Regions from separate parts of the Buttiauxella gaviniae genome, predicted to be linked through region 1. Evidence: predicted binding sites of a transcription regulator. Region 1 holds the regulator's gene; each other region holds the start of a gene.
What was found. The regulator CRP, encoded in region 1, controls carbon source genes, mostly activating them, when cyclic AMP is high. The targets are predictions, from matches to a motif close to ATGTGANNNNNNTCACAT.

Region 1 (10,292 bases):
ATTTCCTTACGCGTTGATTTTTTATTGCCAGATAATGATTTTTTATGCATATTTCATGATTATATTTTCAATTGTGTTTTATGCGTAAAAAGGGGATGGGCAATAAATGGCAACTGAACAATCAGCAATTACCCGCGCAACTTTCGATGAAGTCATTCTGCCGATTTATGCACCGGCTGAGTTTATTCCGGTAAAAGGAAAAGGCAGCCGTGTATGGGACCAACAGGGCAAAGAGTACGTTGATTTCGCGGGGGGAATCGCGGTTACCGCGTTGGGCCACTGCCATCCCGCGTTAGTGGAGGCCTTGAAAAGCCAGGGTGAAACGTTATGGCATACCAGTAATGTTTTCACTAACGAACCTGCGCTGCGCCTGGGCCGTAAGCTGATTGATGCCACTTTTGCAGAACGCGTGCTGTTTATGAACTCCGGCACTGAAGCAAACGAAACCGCTTTTAAACTGGCACGTTACTACGCATCCACGCGCCATAGCCCGTATAAAACCAAGATTATCGCCTTCCATAATGCCTTCCACGGGCGTTCATTGTTTACCGTTTCTGTTGGCGGCCAGCCGAAGTATTCCGATGGTTTTGGCCCGAAGCCTGCGGATATTATTCATGTGCCGTTTAACGATTTGCATGCGGTAAAAGCGGTGATGGACGATCACACTTGCGCGGTGGTGGTGGAACCTATTCAGGGCGAGGGCGGTGTCACGGCGGCAACGCCGGAATTTTTACACGGTCTGCGCGCGCTGTGCGATGAACATAAAGCCCTGCTGGTGTTCGATGAAGTCCAGTGCGGTATGGGGCGCATCGGGGAGCTGTTTGCGTATATGCATTACGGCGTGACGCCAGATATTTTGACCAGCGCTAAAGCCCTCGGTGGTGGATTCCCGGTGAGCGTGATGCTGACCACTCAGGAAATCGCCTCGGCATTTCACGTCGGCACACATGGCTCAACCTACGGTGGAAACCCGCTGGCCTGTGCCGTAGCCGGTGCAGCATTCGATATCATCAATACGCCTGAGGTGTTGAAAGGCGTCTCGGTGAAGCGCGAGCAGTTTGTGAATCACCTGCAGCACATTGACGAGCAGTTTGATCTGTTCAGCGATATTCGCGGCATGGGTCTGCTGATTGGTGCTGAGCTGAAGCCGCAATACAAAGGCCGCGCGCGCGAATTCCTTTATGCTGCAGCACAAGAGGGCGTGATGGTTCTAAACGCGGGGCCGGATGTGATGCGTTTTGCGCCATCGCTTATCGTTGAAGAGGCGGATATTGCAGAGGGTATGCAGCGTTTTGCGAGCGCGGTCGCAAGTATCGTTAAAGGTTAAATATTCGCGTCATTCGGTGGGTGGTGCTGGACGCTAATCCACCCTACTAAAGGCCGTTGTAGGTCGGATTAGCGTCGCGACACCCGACAATTCCACCTTACGACCGGCCTAAGCGGCGGTTCAGCCAAATCCCATGATGGGGACGCTGACGCCATGCCACCGAAGAAATGGTGTGCATGGTGCTGAGATGGCCCAATATCCGCTGTAAATGTTGTTCCATCGTGCTTAATGGCCCGCTCGGTAGCCCTTCCAGCGGATCCAGAATATTGGCGTCATTGGTTTCCCCCGGCCCATCATATTGCAGCCGCTGCTGACAGCGTTGCAGTGCAATTTCACACGACTGCAAATAGCGCTGGGCTAAATCCGGCGTCAGCATGTTGTGCTCACGCGCCAGGGTCGTCATCGCATTAATGTGTTCGACGATAAACTGACTGTGTGTGACCCACAATTTCATGTCGGCCAGATAGTCGGAATTAAAGCCGGGCTCTTGCATCGCCTGGTTGAGGGAGTTAAACAGGGCGTTATGCGCCTGGTTTACTTTCATGCGTTGATAGGCGAGAGGCGTAGGTTCCGGGTCGCTACTCAGGATCAGGCGAATAGCGTCCTGGTCTTTCTCAAGCGCATCGTGGGCGTTCTGGCGCAATAAGCCGCTCTGCCACTGCGGCCACAGCCACAACATGCCACCGAAGGCAATCAGGCAGCCCAGCAGGGTATCTATCAGGCGAGGAACGATGTACTGCTCGGCGCTCAGGGTGATCAGTTGCAGTGTGTAGACCGCCGTGACCGTGAAGCCAATCGTTGCCCAACCGTAGCTTTTACGAATGAATAAATAGCTGACCAGGGTTATCACCAGCATCGCCGTCAGCGCAATGCTCTGTGGGAAATGGAAGTGTAGCGCCACACCGGCGATTGCCAGGCCCGCCATGGTGCCCGCCGAACGGTGGAGGATACGAACGCGTGTGGCGCCGTAGCCGTTTTGCGTGACGAACATGACCGTCATCAAAATCCAGTAAGGTTTGGGCAGATGTAAGAACGCGCCCAAAATGCTCGCGATAGTGAGCATGACACCCAGCCTTGCGGCGTTGCGCAGCGCTGCCGATTTCAAAGACAAATAGCTTTTCAGTGCGGCCCACAATGGCAACCGGCGCTGCCTGTCTTCCATCAAATCACGGATATAGAGCGGGCGTTGAGTCCGCAGCACGCGCGCGATACGGCTGAAGTGATAATGACAAAATTGCCCAACTGGGTTGTCTGGATTCTGACGGGCGATTTTCTCAAGCGCATCAATCTGTTTTTCCATTGTGAAGCGGCGGGGAAAACGATGGTAAAGAATGTCATCAGCCAGCACACGTAAACGTGCGGCAGTAGTCTGTGCATTCCAGCGAATTACCGCTTCGGCGTGGCTTTTTTCAACCAGCTTTTGTACTTCGGAAGGTTGGTGCAGACTCACGGAGATGTGTTCTTGTAAATCCAAAGCCACCTGAAAGGCGCGTAACAAACGCTTGTAACCATTTTGCTGATTCGCCGCCAGCATGTGCAGTTGTTGATAGCACACGGTGATGAGGTCGACCGCTTTTTGTTGGCGAGCCAGTAAGGGCGGGAGTGTTTTTTCAGGATCGGTGTGCTGAGTTAGCATGCCGTATTTGGCTTCGCAATAATCCGCAAGCTGGCGATAGAGCAGGCTAAGCGATTCCCGCAGTGGCTGTTCGCGCCACATCCAGAACCAAACCCAGTTAAATACGCCGTACCAAATTGTGCCGGAGACATACAGCAGCATCGGCTTCCAGATTGGCATGTTCCCGGCCATGCTGAGGGTAAAGATAGCGGCAATCAGCGAGGCGGGAAGCAGACGTGCGTGAAGCGCACTGATTTCAGCCGTGACGCCCAACAGGAGCGCCATCACCATAAGAATCAGAGGCAGCGGTACGGCGGTATACAGCAGTAAAAGCTGCATGATCAAACTGCTGAAAGCAAAAAGGCTGCCGCCAATAATCAGGCGTTTGAAGAAGCGTTTATGGGGTGTATCCAGACCGGCAATATTACAGCAGGCGGGGACTAACGAGAAAAGCAGCCCAGATTGCAAATCGCCAAAGAGCAAACCTACCGCCACGGGAAGACATAACACCAGCGTTTGTCGCAGTGCATAGTTGACTTCGGGATGGTAGATCAGTCTGCGCCACATATACCCTTCTTACTTGAAGCTGCAGCGGCGTTAGCTGCGTTCATTCACCCGAATCACTTACTTTAGTAAGCTCATCGGGATGAACTCACTTGCTGCCTTGCTGCAGCTTCAATTACTCGGGTATAAGTGAATTTTAAAAATAAAAAAGGCGTATTACCGAAGCGATACGCCATTTTTCAAGCAGGAGATTAACGAGTGCCGTAAACGACGATCGTTTTACCGTGAGCGGAGATCAGGTTTTGATCTTCCAGCATTTTTAGGATACGGCCTACGGTCTCACGTGAGCAACCGACGATCTGACCAATTTCCTGACGGGTAATTTTAATCTGCATACCGTCCGGGTGGGTCATTGCATCAGGTTGTTTTGCGAGGTTCAGCAGTGTCTGCGCGATACGGCCCGTCACATCCAGGAACGCCAGATTACCGACTTTCTCAGATGTCACTTGCAGACGGCGTGCCATCTGCGAAGACAGGCGCATCAGAATGTCTGGGTTGACCTGAATCAGCTGGCGGAATTTTTTATATGAAATTTCAGCCACTTCACAAGCGCTCTTAGCACGAACCCAGGCACTACGCTCCTGACCTTCTTCGAACAGCCCTAACTCGCCGATGAAATCGCCCTGATTCAGATAAGAGAGGATCATCTCCTTGCCCTCTTCATCTTTAATCAGAACAGCCACAGAGCCCTTGACGATGTAATACAGCGTCTCTGCTTTTTCACCCTGGTGAATCAGTGTGCTCTTCGATGGATACTTATGAATATGGCAATGAGACAAGAACCATTCGAGAGTCGGGTCTGTTTGCGGTTTGCCAAGCACCATGCGCGGTTATCCTCTGTTTTATAACTGGCTACCAACGACAAGACGCTAAACATCCTGTCTGGCGTTGCAAGTATTAGAATATTCCCCACCTTGGGGAGATGGCATGCAAGTCATTCTTGCTGCCTGTAATTAGTGATGTCCTCTGCATACATACATAACGTCAATGTATCGATGTAGCATCTGGATTGTTTTAGCATAGCTTTTGGCAAGTGTCTCCTATTGTCTCGTTTCAGCTTGACGCAGGTCGCCTTCCGTTGCCAGTTTTGCTCCTTCCGCGTACTCTGGAAGGTAATTTTTTCAACGGGGGAAGCAACATGCAAGCACGTGTGAAGTGGGTTGAAGGGTTAACCTTTCTTGGAGAGTCCGCTTCAGGACACCAGATTTTGATGGACGGTAATTCTGGCGATAAAGCGCCGAGTCCGATGGAAATGGTGCTGATGGCCGCGGGGGGCTGTAGCGCAATCGACGTGGTTTCTATTTTGCAAAAAGGTCGTTATAACGTGACGGATTGCGAAGTTAAACTGACCTCCGAGCGCCGCGAAGAGGCACCGCGTCTGTTTACGCATATCAATCTGCATTTCATCGTGACGGGCATCGATTTGAAAGATAACGCGGTTTCCCGCGCGGTGGATTTGTCTGCTGAGAAATACTGCTCTGTTGCATTGATGCTGGAGAAAGCAGTAAGCATCACCCACAGCTATGAAGTCATTGAAGGCTAGTCGGTGATTGCGGGGCGGTACTTAGCCGCCCTGATTATTGATATTTCGACCTTCTGCCAGACGCTTAACCAACGGCGTCATAATCAATTCCATTGCCAGCCCCATTTTGCCGCCCGGCACCACTAATGTATTGATGTGTGAAATAAATGAGCCCTGCAACATAGCGAGCAGATACGGAAAGTCGATGTCATCCAGACCGCGGAAATGAATCACAACAAAACTCTCATCCAGCGATGGAATGCCACGAGCTGCAAATGGGTTAGAGGTATCAACCGTTGGAACGCGCTGGAAGTTTATATGCGTGCGGGAAAACTGCGGGGTGATGTAGTTGATGTAATCGTCCATCGAGCGTACTACGGAGTCCATTACCGCTTCTCGAGAATGCCCACGCTCGCTGGTGTCACGCACCAGTTTTTGTATCCACTCCAGGTTTACGATCGGCACCACGCCTACCAGTAAATCGACGGCATTGGCCACGTCGTGCTGAGGCGTTACCACTCCGCCATGCAAACCTTCATAAAACAGCACATCGGTAGGTTCAGGGAGGGGCTGCCACGGCGTAAAGGTGCCGGGGATTTGGTTCCAGGGAACGGCTTCATCATAAGTATGCAGATACTTGCGCGATTTACCTTGCCCGCTTTTCCCGTATTCAATGAACGTTTGCTCAAGTAAACCGAAGTCGTTGGCTTCCGGGCCGAAGTAACTGATATGGCGCCCCAGGTCGCGGGCTTTACGAATCGCCATATCCATTTCAGGGCGCGTGAAACGATGGAAGCTGTCACCTTCAACTTCGGCTGCACGGAGATTGAGTTGTTGGAAGATTTTACGGAACGCAAGGCTGGTGGTTGTCGTTCCTGCACCGCTGGAACCTGTTACGGCAATAACCGGATGTTTGGCTGACATAAGGCAACAACTCCATGGGTAAAAGCAAACGTGTTTTAGCTGATGACCCTCACCCTAACCCTCTCCCCGGGAGAGGGGGATTGAGCTGGAAAGGGCAGGGGTGAGGGTGATAGATGAGCAGCCTTATAGAAGATTAACACCTAGCCGCGAAATTGCCCGCGAGCCATGATATTCACCGTTTCGTGCAGCTCCGACCATACCAGCACAGCCTCACCGCTTTGCAGTTGGCGCTTAACATCCGCCACCTTTTGCTCCAGCGAGCGCTCTTGTTCACCATAATCTGTACCTTCCCGTAATACAAAGGATTCAATCAGATTATCAAGCGTTTCGGGAGGGAGATCTTGCCATGGAATCATCATATTACTGGTCCAGGAATTGAGATAGCCATTGTGGGATGCGTTGTTCCAGCCACATTTCAGGACGGCGCAACGTGCCGCCAACAAACCCGACATGCCCGCCGTAGCGCGTGAGTTGATATTCAATATTGGCAGGTAAAATCGCCGTGTCAGGAATCACATTATGATCCATAAAAGGATCATCTTTGGCGTGGATGATGAGCGTTGGCGTTTTGATTTGTGGCAGCAACGGCATCGCGCTGCACTGACGGTAATAGTCGATAGCATCAGCAAAACCGTGAATCTTTGAGGTAATCAAATCGTCAAATTCACGCAGACGGCGCATCCCTTTGAGCTGGCGCATATCGACAGGAAGCGAGCCCGGATAACTCCTGAGCTTACGCGCCGCATTTTTCTTCAGCAGATTCAAAAGATAGTGCTGATAGACGCGCGAGAAACCTTTCTCAATATGCTTGCTGCAATGCTCAAGCATTAATGGCGCGGAAACCACGACACCCGCCTGGAGCGTACAGTCAGCCCCCTGTTTAGCCAGTAAACAGGCGAGCATATTTCCGCCGAGTGAAAACCCTACAGCCGCCGTCGGCGCTTTGCCATAACGCGTGCTGAGCCAGTTGAGGAAGTAGCTACCATCTTCCGTTTCACCGGAATGATAGATGCGCTTCATGCGGTTAGGTACGCCGCTGCAACCCCTGAAGTGCATGACTACGCCCAACCAGCCTTGCTTGCGTGCGGCATCAATTAAACCGTGCGCGTACGGGCTGTGGAGGCTGCCTTCAAGTCCATGAAAAACAACTAACCGTGGTTTATGCGTCGCCTGGCGCGGATCTTCGCTCCAGGCAAGATCGACAAAATCTCCATCCGGCATATCCAGACGCTGCCAGTGAGGTTTGAAATTAAGGCGACGGCGAATTAAGCGCGGAAGCATGGTTTGCAGGTGCGGATTACTGACACCTTTTAACGGACGAAATTGCTCATCGTCTTCTTGATTAAAATTCAATGCTGCGGGACTTGTCGTAGCCATATCACACTGTTAGTTTCATTTAGTTTGCTAATTAACTTTACCGGGTGTGGAACACCCATTTCATGGAAACGCTTTTTTTCTCAATGCTTGGTTTTCTATGGGTCGCTGCTATTACACCCGGCCCAAACAATATGCTACTGACATCTTCCGGCGCCAATTATGGCTTTATGCGCACCATACCGCTGATGATAGGCATCATGCTTGGGATGCAGTGCATCCTGTTGCTGGTGGCGTTTGGTGTCGGTAGCTTAATCCTTTTGTATCCTGCTTTGCACCTTATCCTGAAGATCGCCGGGAGTGCTTACCTATTATGGCTGGCATGGAAAATCGGCACCGCAACCTATGAAAAACTGGAAACCGATGCTCCCCCTCCGGCTCCTATTCCCTTCTGGCAGGGCGGTTTACTTCAGGTTATCAACCCAAAAGCCTGGCTGATGGCGCTGGGTGCCGTCGCAAGTTTTAGTCTTGCCGGTTCTCAGTATTTGCATTCTGTGGTGTTAATCAGTATTGGCATCGCCCTGGTTAACATCGTCGCGGGAATCATCTGGATTGCATTTGGCAGCATGATTGGCAAGCTGCTTCGTAGCCGACGCGCCTGGGCAATCTTTAATGTCTTTATGGGATTGCTGACCGCCGCGTGTGTGCTGCTGATTTGGCACTAATTCTTTTCGACAGCCCTCTCACAGGAGAGGGCTGTATAAGTCGATTACTCGGCCTGCATGATCTGTTCTAACTGGTCGTGCGCGTCCAGCCATTCCATCTCACACTCCTCCAGCGCTGATTTCACTTTCACCTGAGTTTGTAGGCATTCGGTCATCTCCGCTTTACGACTTTGGTCGTAGATAGCGCTGTCCGCAAGCTTAGCTTCGACTTCCGCAAGCTGCACATTGAGCTTTTCCATCTGCTTCTCAAGCTGGGTGATTTGCTTACGCAAAGGTTGAGTTTGTGTGCGTAATTCAGCTTCACGGCGCTTTTGGTCTTTACGTGCCTGAGCGCTGTTGCCGTTATCTTTGGTTGAATCAAGCGGCTGGTTTTCCTGCTTTTGCAGATCCACAAGCCACTGCTGGTAATCTTCAAGATCGCCATCAAACGCTTCAACTTTACCGTCGTGCACCAGGTACAAATCGTCAGTAGTCGAGCGCAGTAAGTGACGGTCGTGCGAAACCACAACCAGCGCGCCTTCGAAATCAATCAACGCTTCGGTCAACGCCTGGCGCATGTCGAGATCAAGGTGGTTAGTTGGTTCATCGAGCAGCAGCAGGTTAGGACGCTGCCAGACAACCAGGGCTAATACCAGACGCGCTTTTTCGCCGCCGGAGAAACGCGCCGTCTGCTCGGTGACTTTATCGCCCCGGAAGCCGAAACCGCCCAGGTAGTCACGCAATTGTTGCTCAAGCTCTTTTGGCGCGATGCGCGCCAAATGTTGCAGCGGCGATTCGTCTGCGCGTAAGTATTCCAGCTGGTGCTGCGCGAAATACCCCAGTTTGATGCCTTTTGCGAGGCCAATATCGCCCTGCAAAGGTTTGATCTCTTCCGCCAGCAGTTTGATCAGCGTCGATTTACCGGCACCGTTGCGGCCAAGCAGACCAATGCGCGAGCCAGGAACAAGATTCAGTTTGATGGAATCGAGAATCACGCGGTCGCCATAACCCGCACTGACTTTTTCCATGCGCAGCAGCGGGTTTGGCAAACTTTCTGGCATACGGAAACTGAAATGGAACGGGTTATCGACGTGTGCCGGAGCAATCAATTCCATGCGTTCCAGCATTTTCACGCGGCTTTGCGCTTGCTTTGCTTTACTGGCTTTAGCTTTGAAACGGTCGATAAAGCTTTGCAGATGCGCGACTCGCTCTTGCTGGCTTTCATACATCGACTGCTGCTGCGCAAGGCGGGTAGCACGCTGGCCTTCAAACGATGAATAGTTGCCGGTGTATTCAAACATCGACTCTTGTTCGATATGAATAATTTTACCTACGACAGGATCGAGGAAGTCGCGGTCATGGGAAATCAGAATCAATGTGCCCTGATAACTTTTCAGCCAGCGCTCCAGCCAGATAACGGCGTCTAAATCCAGGTGGTTAGTCGGTTCATCGAGCAGCAGTAAATCGGAGCGGCAAATCAGCGCCTGCGCCAGGTTCAGACGCATACGCCAGCCACCGGAAAAATCGCTCACCGGGCGCTCAAGTTGTTCATTACTGAAGCCTAAACCGTGCAACAAACTTGAGGCGCGGGAGCGAATAGTCCAGGCATCAACTGCATCAAGTTTGCCGTGAACCAATGCAATCGCATGGCCATCGTTGCGTTCATTGGCTTTTGCCAGCTCCGCTTCAAGCTGGCGGAACTCACGGTCACCATCAATAACATATTCAATGGCAGGCATCGCCAGCGCAGGCGTTTCCTGATTAACCCAGGCCAGCGCCCAGTTGCCAGGATAGGTCATGCTGCCACCATCGGCGCTGATCTCGTTCTTCAGTAGCGCCAGCAGCGTGGATTTACCGCAGCCGTTTTTACCCACCAGACCCACTTTTTGGCCCGGATTGATGGTGGCGGTGGCGTTATCCAGCAGAACGCGGGTGCCGCGACGAATTTGTAACGAGGAGAAAACAATCATAAAGCGCCGTATGTTCAGAGTATGTTAAATTGTCATTATATTAAGGTAACGTGATGCTATCGGCACCGCGTCGGGCTGCATGGTAGCCCAAAAATATCACTATGACGACGCCCTGGAGGGTAATGATGTTGCAGCCGCCGAAAGTTTTGCTGCTATATGCCCATCCGGAGTCACAAGACTCGGTTGCAAACCGGGTCTTACTCCAGTCGGCGCAGAAGCTTGAAAATGTGACTGTGCATGACCTTTATGCGCACTATCCTGACTTTTTTATCGATATCTACCGCGAGCAGGCATTGCTACAAGAGCATGATGTCATCGTCTTCCAACACCCTCTTTATACCTACAGTTGCCC
Region 2 (10,292 bases), 1.1 Mb from region 1:
GGTAGGCCGGGTAAGCGCAAGCGCCACCCGACATATCCAGAGATCAAAAAAAACCGCCGAATCCGGCGGTTTTCTCTTTTAACCATCAATCCCTTTACTGCGCAGGTAATCTTCATACCCGCCGGTAAAGTCAATCACGCGCTCTGGCGTAATCTCAATCACTCGTGTTGCCAGCGAGCTTACGAACTCACGGTCGTGAGAAACGAAGATCAGCGTGCCAGGATACATTTCCAGCGCCATGTTCAGCGATTCAATAGATTCCATATCCAGGTGGTTAGTCGGTTCATCCATGATCAGAACGTTCGGACGCTCCATCATTAACTTACCAAACAACATACGGCCTTTTTCACCACCGGACAGCACCTTCGCAGGCTTTTTGATATCGTCCTGGCTGAACAGCAGACGGCCCAGGATGCTGCGCACCGCTTGCTCGTCGTCGCCTTCTTGCATCCACTGGCTCATCCAGTCGAACACGGTGAGATTGTTTTCAAATTCGTATTCGTGATCCTGCGCGTAGTAGCCGAGCTGCGCATTCTCAGACCATTTCACCACGCCCGCTTCCGGAGTCAGTTCGCCCACCAGGGTTTTCAGCAAGGTTGATTTACCTACGCCGTTGGTACCCAGAATGGCGAGTTTTTCCCCCACTTCCAGCAGCAGATTAACACCTTTAAACAGCGGGCCTTCATCAAAACCTTTCGCCAGCCCTTCAACTTCCAGCGCATTACGGAACAGTTTTTTGTCCTGCTCGAAGCGAATGAACGGGTTCTGACGGCTGGAGGCTTTCACTTCGTCGAGTTTGATTTTATCAATCTGACGCGCACGAGAAGTCGCCTGGCGCGATTTCGATGCGTTAGCGCTAAAGCGGCTTACGAACGATTGGAGGTCAGCAATCTGTGCTTTTTTCTTCGCGTTATCAGACAGCAGACGTTCACGCGCCTGCGTTGCCGCCGTCATGTATTCGTCGTAGTTGCCCGGGTAAACACGCAGCTCGCCGTAATCCAGATCCGCCATGTGCGTACAGACCATGTTCAGAAAGTGACGGTCGTGCGAGATAATGATCATGGTGCTGTTGCGCTCGTTGAGCACGGTTTCCAGCCAACGAATGGTGTCGATGTCCAGGTTGTTCGTCGGTTCATCGAGCAGCAGGATGTCTGGATTTGAGAACAGTGCCTGCGCCAGCAACACACGCAGTTTCCAGCCTGGAGCGACTTCGCTCATTGGGCCGTAATGCTGTTCTAAAGGAATGCCGACGCCCAGGAGCAGTTCGCCCGCGCGCGCTTCCGCGGTGTAACCGTCCATTTCGCCGTACAGCACTTCCAGATCGGCAACTTTATAGCCGTCTTCTTCGCTCATCTCTGGCAGCGCATAAATACGGTCGCGCTCTTCTTTTACTTCCCAGAGTTCGGCATGGCCCATAATGACCGTGTCGAGAACAGTGAACTTTTCAAAGGCAAATTGATCCTGGCGCAGCTTACCGATGCGCTCGTTAGGATCGAGCGAAACGTTACCCAGCGTTGGCTCTAAATCGCCACCGAGGATCTTCATAAAGGTAGATTTGCCGCTACCGTTAGCGCCGATCAAGCCGTAACGGTTGCCGCCGCCAAATTTGACAGAAATATTTTCAAACAGCGGCTTACTGCCGAACTGCATTGTGACGTTACTGGAAACTAGCACAGAGATGTCCTGGTAAATTATTTAATATGTGAGATCGGGCACATTATGCCATAACTCAACGTGCAGATCGCTCTGCTTGTGCGCTGGTGATAAAATAATCAATCTACAAAAAAATGTGATTTAATCCACATCTGATTTCCCAGGCTGAGGGAATGCACATATAATGCGCGCTCAAACCGCTCCGTTTCTTCACTAACTAGCCTGCATGGCCATAAATACTTCGCACAAGATGAATATGAAACTACGCACAATTTTACTGGCATTTGTGGCTGTTGTGTCTTTTAGCAAAACAGCTTCTGCCGTGACCTATCCTCTGCCAACTGATGGCAGCCGTTTGATTGGTCAAAACCAAGTCGTCACTATTCCTGAAGGCAGTACTGCTCCGCTCGAAGAGTTCGCCGCGCGTTATCAGATGGGACTTTCCAACATGTTGGAAGCAAACCCAGGCGTTGACCCTTATCTGCCTAAGCCAGGCACCATACTGAACATTCCTCAGCAGTTAATTTTGCCGGACACCGTTCATGAAGGCATCGTGGTTAACAGTGCTGAAATGCGCCTTTATTACTACCCGGCTGGCACCAATACCGTTATCGTGCTGCCAATCGGTATCGGCCAGTTGGGGAAAGATACTCCGCTGAACTGGACGACTAAAGTAGAACGTAAGAAAGCAGGCCCAACCTGGACGCCAACGGCGAAAATGCACGCAGAATATATTGCTGCGGGTACCCCACTTCCAGCGGTGGTTCCAGCAGGCCCGGACAACCCTATGGGTCTGTACGCGCTCTATATTGGCCGCCTGTATGCGATTCACGGCACCAATGCAAACTTTGGTATCGGCCTGCGTGTGAGCCACGGTTGTGTGCGTCTGCGTAACGAAGACATCAAATTCCTGTTCGAGAAAGTGCCGGTCGGTACCCGTGTTCAGTTCATTAATGAACCAGTGAAAGCCACCGTTGAGCCAGACGGCACGCGCTACATCGAAGTGCACAACCCGCTGTCTACTACTGAAGAGCAGTTTAACTCCACTGAGATTGTACCGATCACGCTGAAAAGCAACGTGACCGCGATTACCGCTCAACCGGATGTGGATAGCACCGTGTTGGATCAGGCTATTCAGGGCCGTTCCGGTATGCCGGTACGTCTGAACTAATCCCAGTTTCAAACCGAATAAAGCGACTCCATTGTGAGTCGCTTTTTTTATGCCTGATTTCTGTATTTGCCACCAGCGGCTCTCACCGTACGGAGAACACCAGCGTTCCAAACAGGAATATTTGGTATGCTCATAATTCATGATGTGATCGGTAGCACATTTTCAACTTTAATTGTATGATGAATGCGTTTCTTAAAGGGTCATCACCATGCGTAACACACTCACCGTCATCTGGCAGTACCTGCGCTCTTTTGTATTAATTTACATATGCTTATATGCGGGCATTGCTATTGCATCACTGCTTCCTATCACTATTCCCGGCAGTATTATTGGGATGCTCATTCTGTTTATTTTGCTCTCTTTGCAAATCCTGCCAGCCAAATGGGTTAAGCCAAGTTGCCATTTAATGATCCGCTATATGGCGTTGCTATTTGTGCCGATTGGCGTGGGCGTGATGCAGTATGTCGATGTGATAAAGCAGCAGTTCGGCCCGGTGGTGGTGTCATGTTTTATCAGTACGCTGGTGGTGCTGGTCGTGGTGAGCTGGAGCTCCCATTTAGTGCATGGCGAACGTAAAATCGTTGGTGAAAACGAGGGCGAATCAAAATGATTCACTATATCTGGTGGTCTTTACCCTTAACGCTGGTGACCTTTTTCCTCGCCCGTAAAATCGGCGCACGGTTTAAAACGCCTCTACTTAATCCGCTGCTGGTTTCAATGGTGGTTATTATTCCTGTTCTGGTCTTTACCGGCACACCTTATGACCACTATTTCCAGGGCAGCAAAGTATTAAATGATTTGCTGCAACCGGCGGTTGTTGCCCTCGCCTTCCCGCTCTACGAGCAGCTTCACCAGATTCGGGCTCGCTGGAAATCCATCATCACTATCTGCTTTATCGGCAGCATGGTGGCGATGATTACCGGTACCTCGATTGCCTTGTTGATGGGCGCAACGCCGCAAATTGCCGCATCGGTTTTACCGAAATCGGTGACCACGCCAATCGCCATGGCAGTCGGCGGCAGTATCGGCGGTATTCCGGCAATTAGCGCCGTTTGCGTGATTTTTGTAGGTATTCTTGGGGCTGTTTTTGGTCACTCGATGCTGAATTTAATGCGCATAAAAACCAAAGCCTCCCGTGGCCTGTCGATGGGGGCCGCCTCTCACGCCCTGGGAACCGCGCGTTGTGCCGAACTGGATTTCCAGGAAGGGGCGTTTAGCTCCCTGGCGCTGGTAATTTGCGGGATCATCACTTCGTTGATCGCGCCGTTCCTGTTCCCGGTTATTTTGGCCGTGTTTGGTTAAAACTTGCGAGAGATCGCGCATTTTCATTTTTTATTTCATATGTTGCATATGTAATTAGAGAAAGATCACATATAAAGCCCATACAGAACCGTAAACTACGATTCATTCACTTGTTATGAGGCTAAATTCTATGCGCTCACGTTTTCAGGCTGCACTCGCACAACTCCCGGCTTCACTGCAAGCCGCTTTGCAAACATTGATTGCTGACTCTCACTTCCCGGCGATGTTTTTGGCATCAGAAGTTGAATCACTGAAAGCCCAAACCGGCATGGATGACGACGCGCTGGCATTTGCCTTATTACCGCTCGCTGCATCTTGCGCACGCGCGGATTTATCGCAGTTTTACGTCGGAGCGGTGGCGCGTGGCGTCAGCGGCAATCTCTATTTCGGCGGCAATATGGAGTTTCTTGGCTCCACGATGCAGCAAACCGTTCATGCCGAGCAGAGCGCAATTACCCATGCGTGGATGCGCGGTGAAAAAGCCCTCGCCGCGATTACGGTTAACTACACACCGTGCGGGCATTGCCGCCAGTTTATGAACGAACTGAACAGCGGCGTGGCACTGCGCATTAATCTGCCGGGCCGCAAACCCGCAACGCTGGGCGATTATCTCCCCGATGCCTTTGGCCCCCGCGATTTAGAAATCAAAACGTTACTGCTGGATGAAATGGATCACGGCTTTGAGCTGCAAGGCGATGACCTGAGCCAGGCGGCGATAACGGCGGCAAACCGTAGCCATGCGCCTTACAGCAATGCCCCATCAGGGGTTGCACTGGAAATGCGTGACGGGACGATTTTTAAAGGAAGTTATGCTGAAAATGCAGCGTTTAACCCTTCCCTGCCGCCGCTGCAGGCGGCGCTGAATCTGCTCAGCCTGTCGGGTTATGACTACAATGAAATCCAGCGGGCGGTTCTGGCAGAAAAAGCCGAAGCGCCATTGACGCAGTGGGATGCCACCGCAGCGACCCTGAAAGCGTTAGGCTGCATGAATATCGACCGCACTTTATTGAATTGATGTTCACTTTGGGGATGCGTGAGCGCATCCCCATTGATGAAATTTAATTCAACCAATCCCGCGATTCTTGCTCTTCACCCCCAGGTAAAGTAGCCTTGGATAAAATTCCATCCCTTTATTGAGCTGCAAGTCCATGTTGAAGCGCATGTTTTATAGCCTGTTGGTTATCATCGGCTTGGCTGTGATAGCTGCGCTGTGTCTTGACCGCTGGATAAGTTGGAAAACAGCGCCTTACGTCTATGACGAGCTGCAAGATTTACCCTACCGCCAGGTCGGTGTGGTGTTGGGTACTGCAAAGTATTACCGCACCGGGGTAATCAATCAGTATTACCAGTTTCGTATTCAGGGGGCGTTAAACGCTTATAACAGCGGCAAGGTGAATTACCTGTTGCTGAGTGGCGATAACGCCCAGCAAAGCTATAACGAACCGATGACTATGCGCAAAGACCTGATTGCCGGTGGCGTAGATCCTGCCGATATCGTGCTGGATTACGCAGGTTTCAGGACTCTGGACTCAATTGTTCGCACCCGCAAGGTTTTCGATACTAACGATTTTATTATTATCACTCAGCGCTTCCATTGTGAACGCGCGCTGTTTATCGCGCTGCATATGGGAATTCAAGCGCAGTGTTATGCCGTGCCATCGCCAAAAAATATGATGACGGTGCGTATCAGGGAATTTGGTGCTCGCCTGGGTGCGTTGGCCGATCTCTATATCTTTAAACGCGAACCGCGTTTTCTTGGGCCACTCGTTCCCATTCCTGCAATGTACGAAGTACCAGAGGATGCGCAAGCCTATCCCGCAGTAACACCTGAACAGGTACTGGAATTACAGAAGAAAGATAAAAAATAGTTCCCATAAAAAAGCCCGCAACAAGAAATTGTGCGGGCTTTTTCACAACGGGTGGATTACTTCTTACGAGCGTATTTCAGGGAATCCAGGGCAACGGCGAAGATAATAATCGCGCCCTTAATGATGTACTGCCAGTAAGGGTTAACCCCGATATACGTCAGGCCGTAGTTGATAACGGTAAAGATGATAACCCCGGTCACTACGCCAATAACTGTCCCCACGCCGCCGCTGAATGACACGCCACCCACAACACACGCAGCAATGGCATCAAGTTCGTACATAAAGCCCAGGTTGTTAGTTGCAGAACCGATACGACCTGCTTCCAGCATCCCGCCGAAGGCGTAGAACACCCCAGACAGCGCATAAATCATAATCAGGTTCAGGGCAACGTTAACGCCCGAGACTTTCGCCGCTTCCGGGTTACCGCCGATGGCGAAAATATTCTTACCGAAACGGGTTTTGTTCCACAGGATCCAGACAAAGCCAATCGCAATCAACGCATAGAATGTGATGTACGAAAGCTTGAAATTACCCATTTTGATAAAACCCTGGGTAAAGGTCGAGAATCCGCTATCGAACCCAGCGATTGGCGATGCGCCAACAAAGTCGTAATACAGGGAGTTGATACCGTAAACGATAATCATGGTACCCAGGGTGGTGATAAACGGCGTTACATTCAGGTAAGCAATGATAATACCGTTAACCAGGCCGATGATTGCGCCGATAGCACAGACGATCAGGATAACCACAGGAATCGGCATGGTGCTCATCTCAGGGAAAACTTTGTTCACGTTTTCCATCGATTGCAGAAGCGTTGCCGCAACTACCGCAGCCAGACCAACCTGGCGCCCTGCTGAAAGGTCAGTACCTTGCGTTACAATCAGCCCCGCCACGCCCAGTGCAATAATAATACGCACGGAAGACTGGGTCAGAATGTTACTCAGGTTCATCAAACTTAAAAACGTTGGGTCCTGGAAAATAATAATCGCCAGCAATACCAGCAATACGACATAAATGCCGCCTTCTTTCAGATAAGTTAGAAAACTTTTCTTATTTAACGCACTCATTTTAATAGCCCCTAAATTATCAAAGGTGCACAGACGCAAGACGTAAAATTTCGTTCTGCGTGGTTGTTTTAGTGTCTACAATTCCGGCAACAAGACCATTGCTCATGACCAGAATACGATCTGTAATCCCTAACAACTCCGGCATTTCGGACGAAATAATAATGATTCCTTTCCCTTTTTTGGCAAGCTCAGCAATAAGCTGATAAATTTCAAACTTAGCGCCGACGTCAATCCCACGGGTTGGCTCATCCAGCATTAATATTTCTGGCTGGGTTAATAACCAACGACCAATGATGACTTTCTGTTGGTTTCCGCCTGACAGCGAACCGATAGAGGTACGGTGACCTGGAGTTTTTACACGCATCGAGTCAATAACCCATTGGGTATCGCTCTTCATGCGCGTGTTATCCAGCAAACCGATTTTGTTTTTATAATTGTGAATATTAGAAATGAGCGAGTTAAAACCAATATCAAGATAAGCGTAAATCCCCGTCGAGCGGCGCTCTTCGGTCACTAACGCAAAACCATGGTTGATCGCTTCATTCGCGGTATGGTTATTAATCTTTTTGCCGTGTAGCGTAATGGTTCCGTCTGATTTCTCGCGGATACCAAAAAGCGTTTCAACAATATCGGTACGTTTCGCCCCGACCAGCCCCGCGATACCGAGAATTTCCCCTTTGTGCAAATCAAAGGAAACATCACGGATTGACGGCTGGCGCAGAGACGTCAGATTGCGGACTTCCATGATCACTTCGCCCGGCACGTTTTCTTTTGTCGGGAAGCGCTGGTTGAGAGAACGGCCAACCATCATGGCGATAATTTTATCCATATCCAGCCCTTCTAATGGCTGGGTAGCAATCCATTGTCCGTCACGCAGAATGGTAATTTCATCGCACAATTGGAAGATCTCTTCCATTTTGTGGGAGATATAAACGATGCCGCAACCGCGTTCTTTTAATTTACGAATGATTTTGAAAAGGTGGTTAACTTCCTTTTCTGTCAGAGAGGATGTGGGCTCATCCATAATGACAATTTTGGCATTGTAAGAAAACGCTTTTGCGATTTCGATCATCTGCATTTGTGAAACTGACAGCGTGCCGACGCGGGCGCGCGGGTCAATATCAATATCCAGCTCATCGAAAATATGTTTGGTATCACGGTACATTTTGTCCTGATCGACAAATATACCTTTGGTTGGGTAACGCCCCAGCCACATGTTATCCATGACGGTACGTTGTAAGACCAGGTTTAATTCCTGGTGTACCATGGAAATACCATTTTCCAGCGCCTCTTTAGTGCTGGAGAAATTAACTTCTTTTCCCTGAAAAAGAATACTGCCGGAATCTTTACTGTAGATCCCAAATAGGCATTTTAATAATGTTGATTTACCCGCACCGTTCTCACCCATTAATGCGTGAATGGAATGAGGACGCACTTTTAAATTAACATTATCCAGTGCCTTAACGCCGGGGAATGATTTATTTATGTTGGTCATTTCCAACAAATATTCCGACGACGGATTTGTAATATTGTCGACCATAGTTATACCTGTGTCGCTGAGTAGCTGGCCTGAAACCGGGCGCAGAATTCCGCGCCCGGATAAAAGGGTATTACGGGTATTTATTTACCAACGAACTCGGACAGATTGTCTTTATCAACACCGACGTAAGGAACACGTACGATTTTTTCTTCAATCTTCCAGTTAGTGCCTTCAGCCGCTGGTTTGCCTGCTGCCAGGTTTTTCACCAGATCGAAGGTCGCTTTTGCCTGGTTGTTGGCATCGTTCAGAACGGTACCGGCCATTGCGCCAGATTTAACCATTGCCAACGCTTCTGGCAGGGCATCTACACCAAACACCGGGATTGAGGATTTGTTGTGTGCTTTCAGCGCTTCTACCGCACCCATTGCCATCGCATCGTTGTTCGCAATAACCACTTCGATTTTGTTAGCGTTCGGGCCAGACAGCCACGCGTCCATCTTATCTTTAGCCTGAGCGGTATCCCACATTGCGGTATCTAATTGCAGCTGTTGGGTTTTCAGACCTTTGGTATTCAGCTCTTTAATAACGTAAGTAGTACGTGCTTCAGCATCCGGGTGGCCTGGCTCGCCTTTCAGCAGTACGAACTGAACCTGACCATCTTTGTTCAGATCCCATGCCGGGTTTGCCGCCCAGTGTTTAGCAATCAGGTCACCCTGAATGATGCCGGATTCTTTAGAGTCAGTACCTACGTAGTACGCTTTTTCGTAGCTATCCAGCGCCTTACGAGAAGGTTCTTTGTTGAAGAACACGACTGGAATATCCTGACCGCGTGCTTTTTCAATCACGGTCCCAGCGGCTGCCGGGTCAACCAGGTTGATTGCCAGACCCTTCACACCTTTTGCCAACAGGACGTCAATCTGATCGTTCTGCTTGGATTGGTCGTTCTGGGAGTCATTCATCAGCAACTGCACATCTGGAGAAGCTTTTGCGTCTTTTTCGATTGCCTTGCGCACGACCGACATAAAGTTATCGTCGTATTTATAAATGGTCACACCAATACGGGTATCAGCTGCATGAGCGGCTGCGCCAAACAACATGCAAGACATTACGGCGGACAGGGTCAAAACCTTCTTATTCATGGTATCTCCGGTTTTTGCAGGGTAGTTCCAGGGGGTTCAGGCAGGCAGCATTGTTATAAAAACGTTACTGAATGCCGAAAATTTTCTCTATTAAAAAAACTCTTCCGTGTTCAGTACCAATCCATAACTGCTTTTATTGATCTTTTTTGCTGAATACCTATCGGTAAACTGATTAATCACCGTTACATATAGTTTCAGCTGATAAAACGCTGACATAATAGTCATCGCGATGTTAATTAACTGTGAATTTACTCACAAATTGAAACCGGTTACATCAAAGACTTTTTTCAGAGAGTGATCGGGGCCGCAATTTGTCGCGGAGCCACCGAATGGCGTCGGACTAAAGTTGGCATAAAACAGTGTGTTGCACCAATATCGAGCGTTCCCGCAGCGCCCTGTAACGCCAATTCAGTCGCCAGGCGTGCCATGGAAACAATAGGGTAGCGCACGGTAGTGAGCTGTGGATCGGTATAGCGGGCGATAGGAATGTCATCAAAACCAATCACCGAGACATGGTGTGGAACGACAATACCGTTATCTTTCAGAGCGGTTAACGCCCCGGCCGCCATGCTGTCGTTATAGGCAAACACCGCACTAAGCTGTAAATTGCGC
Region 3 (10,292 bases), 1.4 Mb from region 1:
TATTGATATGTTCGACTGCGTAATGCCGACCCGTAACGCACGTAATGGCCACCTTTTTGTCACTGATGGCGTGGTGAAAATCCGTAATGCGAAGCATAAAGATGATACTTCGCCGCTGGATTCTGAGTGTGATTGCTATACGTGTCGCAATTATTCACGTGCTTACTTGCATCATCTTGACCGTTGCAACGAAATACTCGGTGCGCGGCTCAACACTATTCATAACTTGCGCTATTACCAGCGTTTAATGGCTGGTTTACGCAAGGCCATTGAAGAGGGTAAATTAGAGCACTTCGTGAGTGATTTCTACGAGCGAACCGGTAAACCAGTTCCACCTTTGAATGTTGATTAATTTAATAATGAGGGATTTTTAATGAGCTTTATCATTTCTGATGCGGTTGCTGCAACAGGTGCTCCGGCGCAAGGTAGCCCGTACTCTTTGATTCTTATGCTGGTGGTATTTGGTCTGATCTTCTATTTCATGATCCTGCGCCCACAGCAAAAACGCACCAAAGAGCATAAAAAGCTGATGGACTCCATCTCTAAAGGGGATGAAGTGCTGACTACCGGTGGTTTGGTTGGTCGCGTAGTGAAAGTAGCTGAAACTGGCTATATCTCTATCGCGTTAAACGACACCACTGAAGTGGTTATCAAGCGTGATTTCGTAGCTGCCGTTCTGCCGAAAGGCACTATGAAGGCGCTGTAATATTCGTTTTTCCCTAAGGGAACTACCGTGCTAAACCGCTATCCTTTGTGGAAGTACATCATGCTGATCGTCGTGTTTATCGTCGGTCTGCTATACGCACTTCCCAACCTATATGGTGAGGATCCGGCAGTTCAGATCACTGGCGCGCGCGGCGTCGCCGCCAGTGAACAAACGCTGATCCAAGTCCAGAACATTTTAAACGAAGATAAAATTACCGCTAAGTCTGTGGCTCTGGAAGAAGGTGCCATTCTTGCACGTTTTGCCAGCACTGATACGCAGCTCCGCGCTCGTGAAGCGCTGATGGGCGTACTTGGCGATAAATATGTTGTGGCACTTAACCTTGCCCCCGCAACTCCTCGCTGGTTAACCGCTATTTCCGCAGAGCCGATGAAACTCGGTCTTGATCTGCGTGGTGGCGTGCACTTCCTGATGGAAGTGGATATGGACACCGCTCTGGGTAAACTCCAGGAGCAGACCATTGATAACCTGCGTACCGACCTGCGCGACAAGGGCATTGTTTACACCAACGTACGTAAAGCCGATAACTATGGTGTAGACGTTGTCTTTCGTGACAGCAAAGCGCGTGATGACGCTATCTCTTATTTAACTCCACGCCATCGTGATCTGGTGATTTCCGGTCAGGGCAGCAACGCACTGCGTGCTGTAATGACGGATGCTCGCCTGAGTGAAGCGCGTGAATATGCTGTTCAGCAGAACATTAATATCCTGCGTAATCGTGTAAACCAACTGGGTGTCGCGGAACCTCTGGTACAGCGCCAGGGGGCAGATCGTATCGTTGTCGAATTGCCTGGTATTCAGGATACGGCACGTGCGAAAGAGATTCTGGGTGCGACAGCAACGCTTGAGTTCCGTTTGGTCAACACCAACGTGGATGCTTCTGCTGCGGCTTCTGGCCGTGTGCCGGGTGATTCCGAAGTGAAACAGACCCGTGAAGGTCAACCGGTTGTCCTATACAAGCGTGTGATTCTGACCGGCGACCATATCACTGATTCCACTTCCAGCACCGATGAATACAACCAGGCTCAGGTGAACATTTCACTCGACAGCGCTGGCGGTAACATCATGTCTAACTTCACCAAGGACAATATCGGTAAACCGATGGCGACCCTGTTTGTGGAGTACAAAGACAGCGGTAAGAAAGATGCAACGGGTCGTGCGATTCTGGCGAAACAAGAAGAAGTTATCAACGTGGCGAACATTCAGTCGCGCCTGGGTAACAGCTTCCGTATCACCGGTATCAGCAACCCAAATGAAGCACGCCAGCTCTCCTTGCTGTTACGTGCGGGTGCATTGATTGCGCCAATTCAGATTGTTGAAGAACGTACCATCGGCCCAACTTTGGGTATGGAAAACATCAAGCAGGGTCTTGAAGCGTGTCTGGCTGGCCTGGCGGTTTCAATCATCTTTATGCTGTTCTTCTATAAGAAGTTTGGCCTGATTGCGACCACTGCACTGCTGGTTAACCTGGTGATGATCGTCGGGATTATGTCTCTGTTACCAGGGGCGACACTGACCATGCCAGGGATTGCGGGGATCGTGCTAACCCTTGCGGTGGCCGTCGATGCCAACGTGCTGATAAACGAACGTATTAAGGAAGAACTTAGTAACGGGCGTTCAGTTCAGCAGGCTATCCACGAAGGCTACCAGGGCGCGTTCAGCTCAATTTTCGATGCTAACATTACGACGCTTATCAAGGTCATCATCCTGTATGCCGTAGGCACCGGGGCAATTAAAGGCTTTGCGATCACGACCGGTATTGGTGTGGCGACGTCAATGTTTACCGCCATCGTCGGTACCCGTGCCATCGTAAACCTGTTGTACGGCGGCAAACGCATCAACAAGCTGTCTATCTGAGGAGTGCGTTGTGGCACAGGAATATACTGTTGAACAATTAAACCACGGCCGTAGAGTCTATGACTTTATGCGCTGGGATTACTGGGCTTTCGGCATCTCCGGCCTGTTCTTGATCCTTTCCGTCATTATCATTGGCGTGAAAGGTTTCAACTGGGGTCTGGATTTCACCGGTGGTACGGTTATCGAAATCTCGCTGGAAAAACCAGCCGATTTAGATCAGATGCGTGAAGCATTGCAGAAAGCGGGCTTTGCTGATCCGCTGGTGCAAAACTTCGGTAGCAGCCGTGACATTATGGTGCGCATGCCACCGGCTTCCGGTGAAACCGGTGGTCAGGTGTTGGGTAGCAAAGTCGTTAATGTGATTAACGAAGCGACCCAACAAGATGCCGCAGTTAAACGTATTGAGTTCGTTGGCCCAAGTGTGGGTGCGGATTTGGCACAGAATGGTGCGATGGCGCTGCTGGTTGCGCTGATTTCCATTCTGGTTTACGTCGGGTTCCGCTTTGAATGGCGTCTGGCTGCAGGGGTGGTTATCGCACTTGCGCACGACGTTATTATTACCATGGGTGTCTTGTCGCTGTTCCACATCGAGATCGACTTAACTATCGTCGCATCCCTGATGTCGGTTATCGGCTACTCGCTTAACGACAGTATCGTGGTATCTGACCGTATTCGTGAGAACTTCCGTAAGATTCGTCGCGGCACGCCTTATGAGATCTTTAACGTGTCATTGACCCAGACGCTGCATCGTACGTTAATTACTTCCGGTACCACTTTGGTTGTGATTTTGATGCTGTATCTGTTTGGCGGCGCGATGCTGAAAGGCTTCTCGTTGACGATGCTTATCGGTGTTTCTATCGGTACAGCTTCTTCTATCTACGTTGCGTCTGCACTGGCGCTGAAGCTGGGCATGAAGCGTGAGCACATGTTGCAGCAGAAAGTAGAAAAAGAAGGCGCGGATCAGCCATCGATTCTGCCTTAATCGTAAAGATGTCAGACAAAACCGCGGCCTCGGTGCTGCGGTTTTTTTTGCCTGTAGCCTGAGATGGATGTAAAAAAGCCAGCGGTTAAGCTGGCTTTAGCGGTGGATGGTGCATTTTGTAGGTCAGGTAAGCGCTAGCACCACCCGACATAACTGATAAATATTAGAAGTTATAACCCACGACCAGATAACCACCCCAGCCGGTAGAACGAACGCTGAAATCACCGTTACCGAAGTTCAGGCTTGCATCGTCATTCCACTGACCACCGTTGTGCCAGTAACGCGCAACAACTGCATAGTGGAAGTGATCGTAGTTCAGAGACAGAATATGGCTGGATGCGATTGAGTCGCTGGTACGAGCATGTTTCCCGTTGTTATCGAGGAAATTGTCATCGCCCAGATCTGAACCCCAGTCAAAGTTGGTGAAACCGATGTAGCTCAGGTTACCGCCCCACAGAGAAGTAATCGGTACAAAGTATTTCACTTTAAAGCGGTAGCCATCCCACTCGTTTTCGTTGGACGCACCATAGTTCTGCCACTGGTACTTGGCGTACACGTTCATAGACAGGCTCATTGGCAGGCCGGTGTCGATGTCAGTACCCAGACCCATATACCAGGTGCTCTGGCGGCCATCTTTGTTACGACCCATATCGTAGATATAGTTATTCGCAACATACCACTCTTTGAACGGACCAAAGCTCAGGTCAGTGCCAGTCAGTTTGTCGATAGAGAAGCGTGGTTCGATTTCCATAAACAATGGAGAACCGTGGTTCCAGATACCTTTCGCATCAGTGTTACCACCGAAGAATACTGGCGCATCCATGTAACCATAGAAATCAAACCAGTCTTTCTTCGCGAAAGCTTCATATTCCAGATAGGTATCGTTGCGGATCTGTGGTCCGAAGCGAGTGTGGTAACTGCCCACAACGTTTACGCTTTGGTGCCACCAGTCAGAGAGGTATTCGGTATTTTTTGTATCTTCGGCGTGTGCCGTGAAAGAGCTTGAAAGCGCCAGGACGGTGCTAGCCGCCAAAATAATTTTTTTCATATTTTATGCCACTGTTTTTACATGATTCCCGTGAGGGCAGGAGGTGAGTAATCACCTGGTCACTAAACCATTCAGCTGGTTTCTTATTGACGCGCCTATTATAGAAATCCCTGCTCACAAAAATATGTTTCATTTCACATTATCAACAGATGCGTAATCGATTGCGTTCACGTTTGCGCACATTAAAAACGGGCGAGATTCTACATACTTCGTGAATTTAAGCAAATAGATGGCTTTCAGTTACAAATATATGTGATTTAGATCACTAGATTATTTGTTGGATAGCGTGGGGATTCTTCGAGTTTTATTCGCTGAGTTATAAGAGAAAACGTAGATGTTACTGAGGCTTACCCTCGCTAAGGTGAGGGTTGTGATTTTTATTGGGGAGGCAACGCCTGAGAAGGATCTACAGGCTGGATGTCATGAATGCGTACAAAACCCAACTGATCCGGTGAAAGAGCTGAAAGTTGCAACGGAATGCTAACGTCGCTCGGCGCTAATACGCTCGCTGGAGCATTGAATTGCTGGGACTGGACATTCACTTCCTGATAGTTATCGGTGGTGCCTTGAATCTGACCCCACTCCACTTTGCCAGTAAAAGCAGGCAGCGGCTCGTTGGATTCACCTTTAATAATCAGCATGCCACGACTGCCGTTGGTTTCAGCCGTAACTCCGCTCAGGGACATCTGCAAATTGCCTAACTGGCTATTTAGGCGAGCAGGCGTTTTTGAGCCGGGTAGCAAATAGACGCCCGTTGTCGATTTGGCATTTAGTGCATTTTGCTGTGTCAGCTTCAGGGTTTGGTTGCTGAGTTGCGTTAAGTCCTGATTTAATGCACCCACTTCGCTCTTCATCTGACGCACTTTATTTTGCTGGGCGCAGGCACTGAGGCTCACCAGGCTGGTAACCAAGAAAATTCTTAGGTAACTCTTTGTCATCGCTAATTTTTCCTTAAAGTTTTGTCCTGATTTAAGCGTAGCTGGTCACCGGTGAAAAGTCATATTTAACAGGATGAAGTGGCGTTGCCTTTGTACTCCCGCGACTTCGCGGTAAACTATTGTTCATTTGAATAATCCTTCAGGACGCACCATGCATTGCCCATTCTGTTTCGCAGTAGACACTAAAGTGATTGATTCCCGACTCGTCGGCGAAGGATCATCCGTGCGTCGCCGCCGTCAGTGCCTGGTTTGCCATGAACGTTTTACGACTTTTGAAGTGGCAGAGCTTGTGATGCCGCGTGTTGTCAAAAGTAATGATGTTCGTGAGCCGTTTAATGAAGACAAGCTGCGCAGCGGGTTTTTAAAAGCGCTGGAAAAACGCCCGGTAAGTTCAGACGACGTTGAGATGGCGATAAACCATATCAAATCTCAGTTACGCGGAACCGGCGAGCGTGAAGTGCCGAGCAAAATGATCGGCAATCTGGTCATGGAACAGCTTAAAAAACTCGATAAAGTCGCCTATATCCGCTTTGCCTCGGTTTATCGCAGTTTTGAAGATATCCGCGAATTTGGCGAAGAAATTGCCCGTTTACAGGATTAACGCTGATGTCGCTTGATGAAAAATTTATGGCTCGCGCTCTGCAATTGGCTAAGCGTGGACGTTTCACTACTATGCCCAACCCAAATGTAGGCTGCGTGATTGCTAAAGATGGCGAAATCGTTGGGGAAGGTTTTCACTTTCGAGCGGGTGAACCGCATGCGGAAGTGCATGCGTTGCGTATGGCTGGCGAGAAAGCGCGGGGCGCTACGGCGTATGTGACGCTTGAACCTTGCAGCCATCACGGGCGCACACCGCCATGTTGCGATGCATTAATTGCGGCCGGTGTTTCACGCGTGGTTGCTGCAATGCAGGACCCAAATCCGCAAGTTGCAGGGCGTGGTTTGTACCGCCTGCAACAGGCGGGCATCGACGTCAGCCACGGTTTGATGATGAATGAAGCCGAAGCGATTAACCGTGGTTTCCTGAAGCGTATGCGTACCGGCTTCCCGTTTATTCAACTGAAATTAGGTGCGTCTCTTGATGGGCGCACAGCGATGGCAAATGGCGAAAGCCAGTGGATTACTTCGCCTGAATCACGTCGCGACGTACAGCGCCTGCGTGCGCAGAGTGCGGCGATCCTTAGCAGTAGCGCAACAGTGTTGGCGGACGATCCCTCTTTAACTGTCCGTTGGAATGAGCTGGGCGGCGCGACTCAGGCGGTTTATACCGAAGAAAATCTGCGTCAGCCGACGCGTATTATTCTCGATCGCGAAAATCGCGTCACGCCGGGGCATAAAATCATCGCCCAGCCAGGAGAAACATGGCTTGCACGCTGCAAAGCGGATGAGCAAACATGGCCTGAAGGCGTTGAACAATTTATCGTGCCAGAACATAACGGCCACCTCGATCTGGTTGTGATGATGATGTTGCTGGGCAAGCGCCAGATCAACAGCATCTGGGTCGAGACGGGGGCTACACTCGGCGGTGCGCTTCTACAAGCGGGGCTTGTGGATGAATTAATTGTTTACGTTGCGCCAAAATTATTAGGTAACGACGCGCGTGGTCTTTGTAACCTGCCAGGCCTTGAAAAGCTTGCCGATGCGCCTGAATTTAGCTTTAGCGAAGTGAGAAGAGTTGGCCCTGATTTGTGCCTTCATTTAACGCCTCGATACGCTGGCTCGTAAAACGTAAGCAGCCACGAAAAGATTATGATAAAATCCGCCCCCCTGCGGGGCTAAACAGAACCCGTAAAGGAAGATTATGAACATTATTGAAGCAGCCGTTGCTACTCCAGACGCTCGCGTCGCCATCACCATCGCGCGTTTTAACAACTTCATCAATGACAGCCTGCTCGACGGTGCGATTGACGCCCTGAAACGTATCGGCCAGGTTAAAGATGAAAATATCACCGTGGTCTGGGTTCCGGGTGCTTATGAGCTGCCACTGGCGGCAGACGCACTGGCGAAAACTAAGCGTTATGACGCGGTGATTGCGCTGGGTACGGTTATCCGTGGCGGCACAGCTCACTTCGAATATGTTGCTGGCGGTGCCAGCAATGGCCTGGCACATGTTGCTCAGGAAACAGGTATTCCAGTCGCCTTTGGCGTGCTGACCACCGAAAGTATTGAACAAGCCATCGAACGCGCTGGCACAAAAGCCGGTAACAAAGGTGCAGAAGCTGCACTGACCGCGCTTGAAATGATTAATGTATTGAAAGCCATCAAGGCCTGATTTTTTGTAAGGGGAAATCTGTGAAACCTGCTGCTCGTCGCCGTGCCCGTGAGTGTGCCGTTCAGGCGCTTTACTCCTGGCAGTTATCTCGAAATGACATCGCTGATGTCGAATACCAGTTCCTGGCGGAACAGGACGTCAAAGACGTTGACGTTAACTACTTCCGCGAACTGTTGGTCGGGGTGGCTACTAACAGCGCGTATCTGGATGGGCTGATGAAGCCTTATCTGTCCCGTCAACTCGAAGAGTTGGGCCAGGTAGAAAAAGCGGTTCTGCGTATCGCACTGTTCGAACTGTCTAAACGTGATGACGTGCCATACAAAGTGGCGATTAACGAAGCCATCGATCTGGCGAAAACCTTCGGTGCCGAAGACAGCCACAAGTTTGTGAATGGTGTTCTTGATAAAGCTGCTCCGCAAATTCGTCCCCGCAAAAAGTAATCTTCTGGCCGGTTAATCCGGCCTTTTTCTTTATTCTATACCCGTCATCCTTCAAGTTGCAGCCAACACCCTTCAACTTGAAGGATGACGGGTATATTCAGAGGCATAACGCATGGCATGCGGTGAGTTTTCCTTAATTGCCCGTTATTTTGATCGCGTAAGAAGTTCTCGCCGCGATGTGGAAACCGGAATTGGCGATGATTGTGCATTGCTGACGGTCGCCGAGAAGCAGCTATTAGCGATAAGTACCGATACGCTTGTCTCGGGCATTCATTTCCTGCCGGATATTGACCCGCGCGATTTGGGCTACAAAGCGCTGGCGGTGAATTTAAGTGATTTGGCTGCCATGGGTGCCGATCCGAGCTGGTTGACGCTCGCTATTACTCTTCCTGAAGTTGATGAAAGCTGGCTTGCAGCCTTCAGCGACAGTCTGTTTGAACAACTCGACTATTACGATATGCAGCTGATTGGCGGCGATACCACGCGTGGCCCGCTCTCCATGACGCTCGGCATTCATGGTCTGGTGCCGGTTGGCCGTGCCCTTAAACGAAGCGGTGCGCGTCCGGGCGACTGGATTTATGTCACCGGTACACCGGGTGATAGCGCTGCTGGCCTGGCGATTTTGCAGGAACGTTTAACCGTTGAAGATCCGCAGCAAGCTGCATGGCTGAAAAAACGCCATTTGCGACCAACGCCGCGAATTCTGCATGGCCAGGCGCTGCGTGATTTGGCGAGCAGCGCGATTGATCTTTCTGACGGTTTGATTTCCGATTTAGGTCATATCCTCAAAGCCAGTGAGTGCGGGGCGCGAATCGATCTCGATTCCCTGCCATATTCTGAAGCCATGAAAGCTAACGTGAATCCCGAGCAGGCGATGCAATGGGCGCTTTCTGGTGGAGAAGATTACGAATTGTGCTTTACCGTGCCCGAGCTAAACCGTGGTGCGCTGGACGTGGCTATTGGCAATCTTGGGATTCCCTTTACCTGCATCGGCCAGGTTGGGCCGGAGTCAGAAGGGCTACAATTTTTCCAGGATGGTAAACCGGTAAAGCTGAATTTAAAAGGATACGACCACTTTGCTCCGCTCTAAAGATGTGGCTAAAAGCCGTCTCAAGCTCAGCAATCCCTGGCATTTACTCGCTACGGGTTTCGGTAGCGGGCTAAGCCCGATTATGCCGGGAACGGTGGGGTCGCTTGCGGCAATCCCATTCTGGTATGGCATGACATTTTTGCCATTGCAGCTTTATTCGCTGGTGATAATGGTCGGTATTTGTATCGGGGTTTATCTTTGCCACCAGACCGCACGCGACATGGGCGTTCATGACCACGGCAGTATCGTGTGGGATGAGTTCATCGGCATGTGGATTACCCTGATGGCGCTGCCAACGAATGACTGGCGTTGGGTTGCGGCCGGTTTTGTTGTCTTCCGTATTCTTGATATCTGGAAGCCGTGGCCGATTCGCTGGTTTGACCGCAATGTGCATGGCGGGATGGGCATTATGGTAGATGACATCATCGCAGGCGTTATCTCTGCGGGGATAATCTATGTCATTGGGCACCACTGGCCCATCGGGCTATTTTGATTTAAAAACGCTCCCTGCCTCAGGGAGCGTTTTAGTCGGCTACTTAAATCCTACTTTTTCATGCGGCTGGTAAACTGTCTCCAGCTCCGCAATCTCTTCCGGTTTCAGCGTTAAATCTACCGCACCCAGCAAGTCATCCAACTGATGTTCACGAGACACGCCAATAATCGGCGCGGCCACGCCTGGTTTGCTTAACAGCCAGGCCAGCGCGACCTGTGCACGCGACACACCTCTATCTGCCGCTACATTCGCCAGACGCTCGGCAATCAGGGCATCGTTATCTGCGCTTGCGTCATAGAGATTTTTACCGACCTCATCGGATACTGAGCGCGCGGTAGTATCGCCCCACGGACGGGTCAGTTTGCCTCGCGCCAACGGGCTCCATGGGATCACCGCAACCCCTTGCTCGTAGCATAGCGGCAGCATGTCGAGCTCTTCTTCGCGGTAA

Region 2: a site for CRP is predicted at 1,788-1,805, ahead of AB1E22_RS02670 (ABC-F family ATPase). Genes of this name have one in related genera too.
Region 3: a site for CRP is predicted at 4,862-4,879, ahead of AB1E22_RS14065 (nucleoside-specific channel-forming protein Tsx). Genes of this name have one in related genera too.

The regions. Positions count from the first base shown of each region.
Region 1 covers NZ_JBFMVT010000002.1:1,531,421-1,541,712, reverse strand. Annotated here, with positions in the region: gene pabA (aminodeoxychorismate synthase component 2) at 1-17, shown strand, start outside; gene argD (bifunctional acetylornithine/succinyldiaminopimelate transaminase) at 107-1,327, shown strand; gene AB1E22_RS07835 (YccS/YhfK family putative transporter) at 1,425-3,509, opposite strand; gene crp (cAMP-activated global transcriptional regulator CRP) at 3,698-4,330, opposite strand; gene AB1E22_RS07825 (OsmC family protein) at 4,645-5,049, shown strand; gene AB1E22_RS07820 (phosphoribulokinase) at 5,071-5,952, opposite strand; gene AB1E22_RS07815 (YheU family protein) at 6,093-6,311, opposite strand; gene AB1E22_RS07810 (hydrolase) at 6,313-7,329, opposite strand; gene AB1E22_RS07805 (LysE family translocator) at 7,392-7,991, shown strand; gene AB1E22_RS07800 (ABC transporter ATP-binding protein) at 8,036-9,940, opposite strand; gene kefG (glutathione-regulated potassium-efflux system ancillary protein KefG) at 10,063-10,292, shown strand, end outside.
Region 2 covers NZ_JBFMVT010000002.1:423,781-434,072, forward strand. Annotated here, with positions in the region: gene AB1E22_RS02670 (ABC-F family ATPase) at 79-1,674, opposite strand; gene ldtB (L,D-transpeptidase) at 1,904-2,824, shown strand; gene AB1E22_RS02680 (CidA/LrgA family protein) at 3,033-3,434, shown strand; gene AB1E22_RS02685 (CidB/LrgB family autolysis modulator) at 3,431-4,126, shown strand; gene cdd (cytidine deaminase) at 4,257-5,141, shown strand; gene sanA (outer membrane permeability protein SanA) at 5,275-5,994, shown strand; gene mglC (galactose/methyl galactoside ABC transporter permease MglC) at 6,051-7,061, opposite strand; gene mglA (galactose/methyl galactoside ABC transporter ATP-binding protein MglA) at 7,081-8,601, opposite strand; gene mglB (galactose/glucose ABC transporter substrate-binding protein MglB) at 8,682-9,680, opposite strand; gene galS (HTH-type transcriptional regulator GalS) at 9,968-10,292, opposite strand, start outside.
Region 3 covers NZ_JBFMVT010000002.1:2,893,573-2,903,864, forward strand. Annotated here, with positions in the region: gene tgt (tRNA guanosine(34) transglycosylase Tgt) at 1-352, shown strand, start outside; gene yajC (preprotein translocase subunit YajC) at 374-706, shown strand; gene secD (protein translocase subunit SecD) at 734-2,581, shown strand; gene secF (protein translocase subunit SecF) at 2,592-3,563, shown strand; gene AB1E22_RS14065 (nucleoside-specific channel-forming protein Tsx) at 3,727-4,611, opposite strand; gene AB1E22_RS14070 (DUF3251 domain-containing protein) at 4,989-5,549, opposite strand; gene nrdR (transcriptional regulator NrdR) at 5,701-6,150, shown strand; gene ribD (bifunctional diaminohydroxyphosphoribosylaminopyrimidine deaminase/5-amino-6-(5-phosphoribosylamino)uracil reductase RibD) at 6,156-7,274, shown strand; gene ribH (6,7-dimethyl-8-ribityllumazine synthase) at 7,351-7,821, shown strand; gene nusB (transcription antitermination factor NusB) at 7,842-8,261, shown strand; gene thiL (thiamine-phosphate kinase) at 8,374-9,351, shown strand; gene pgpA (phosphatidylglycerophosphatase A) at 9,338-9,844, shown strand; gene AB1E22_RS14105 (aldo/keto reductase) at 9,884-10,292, opposite strand, start outside.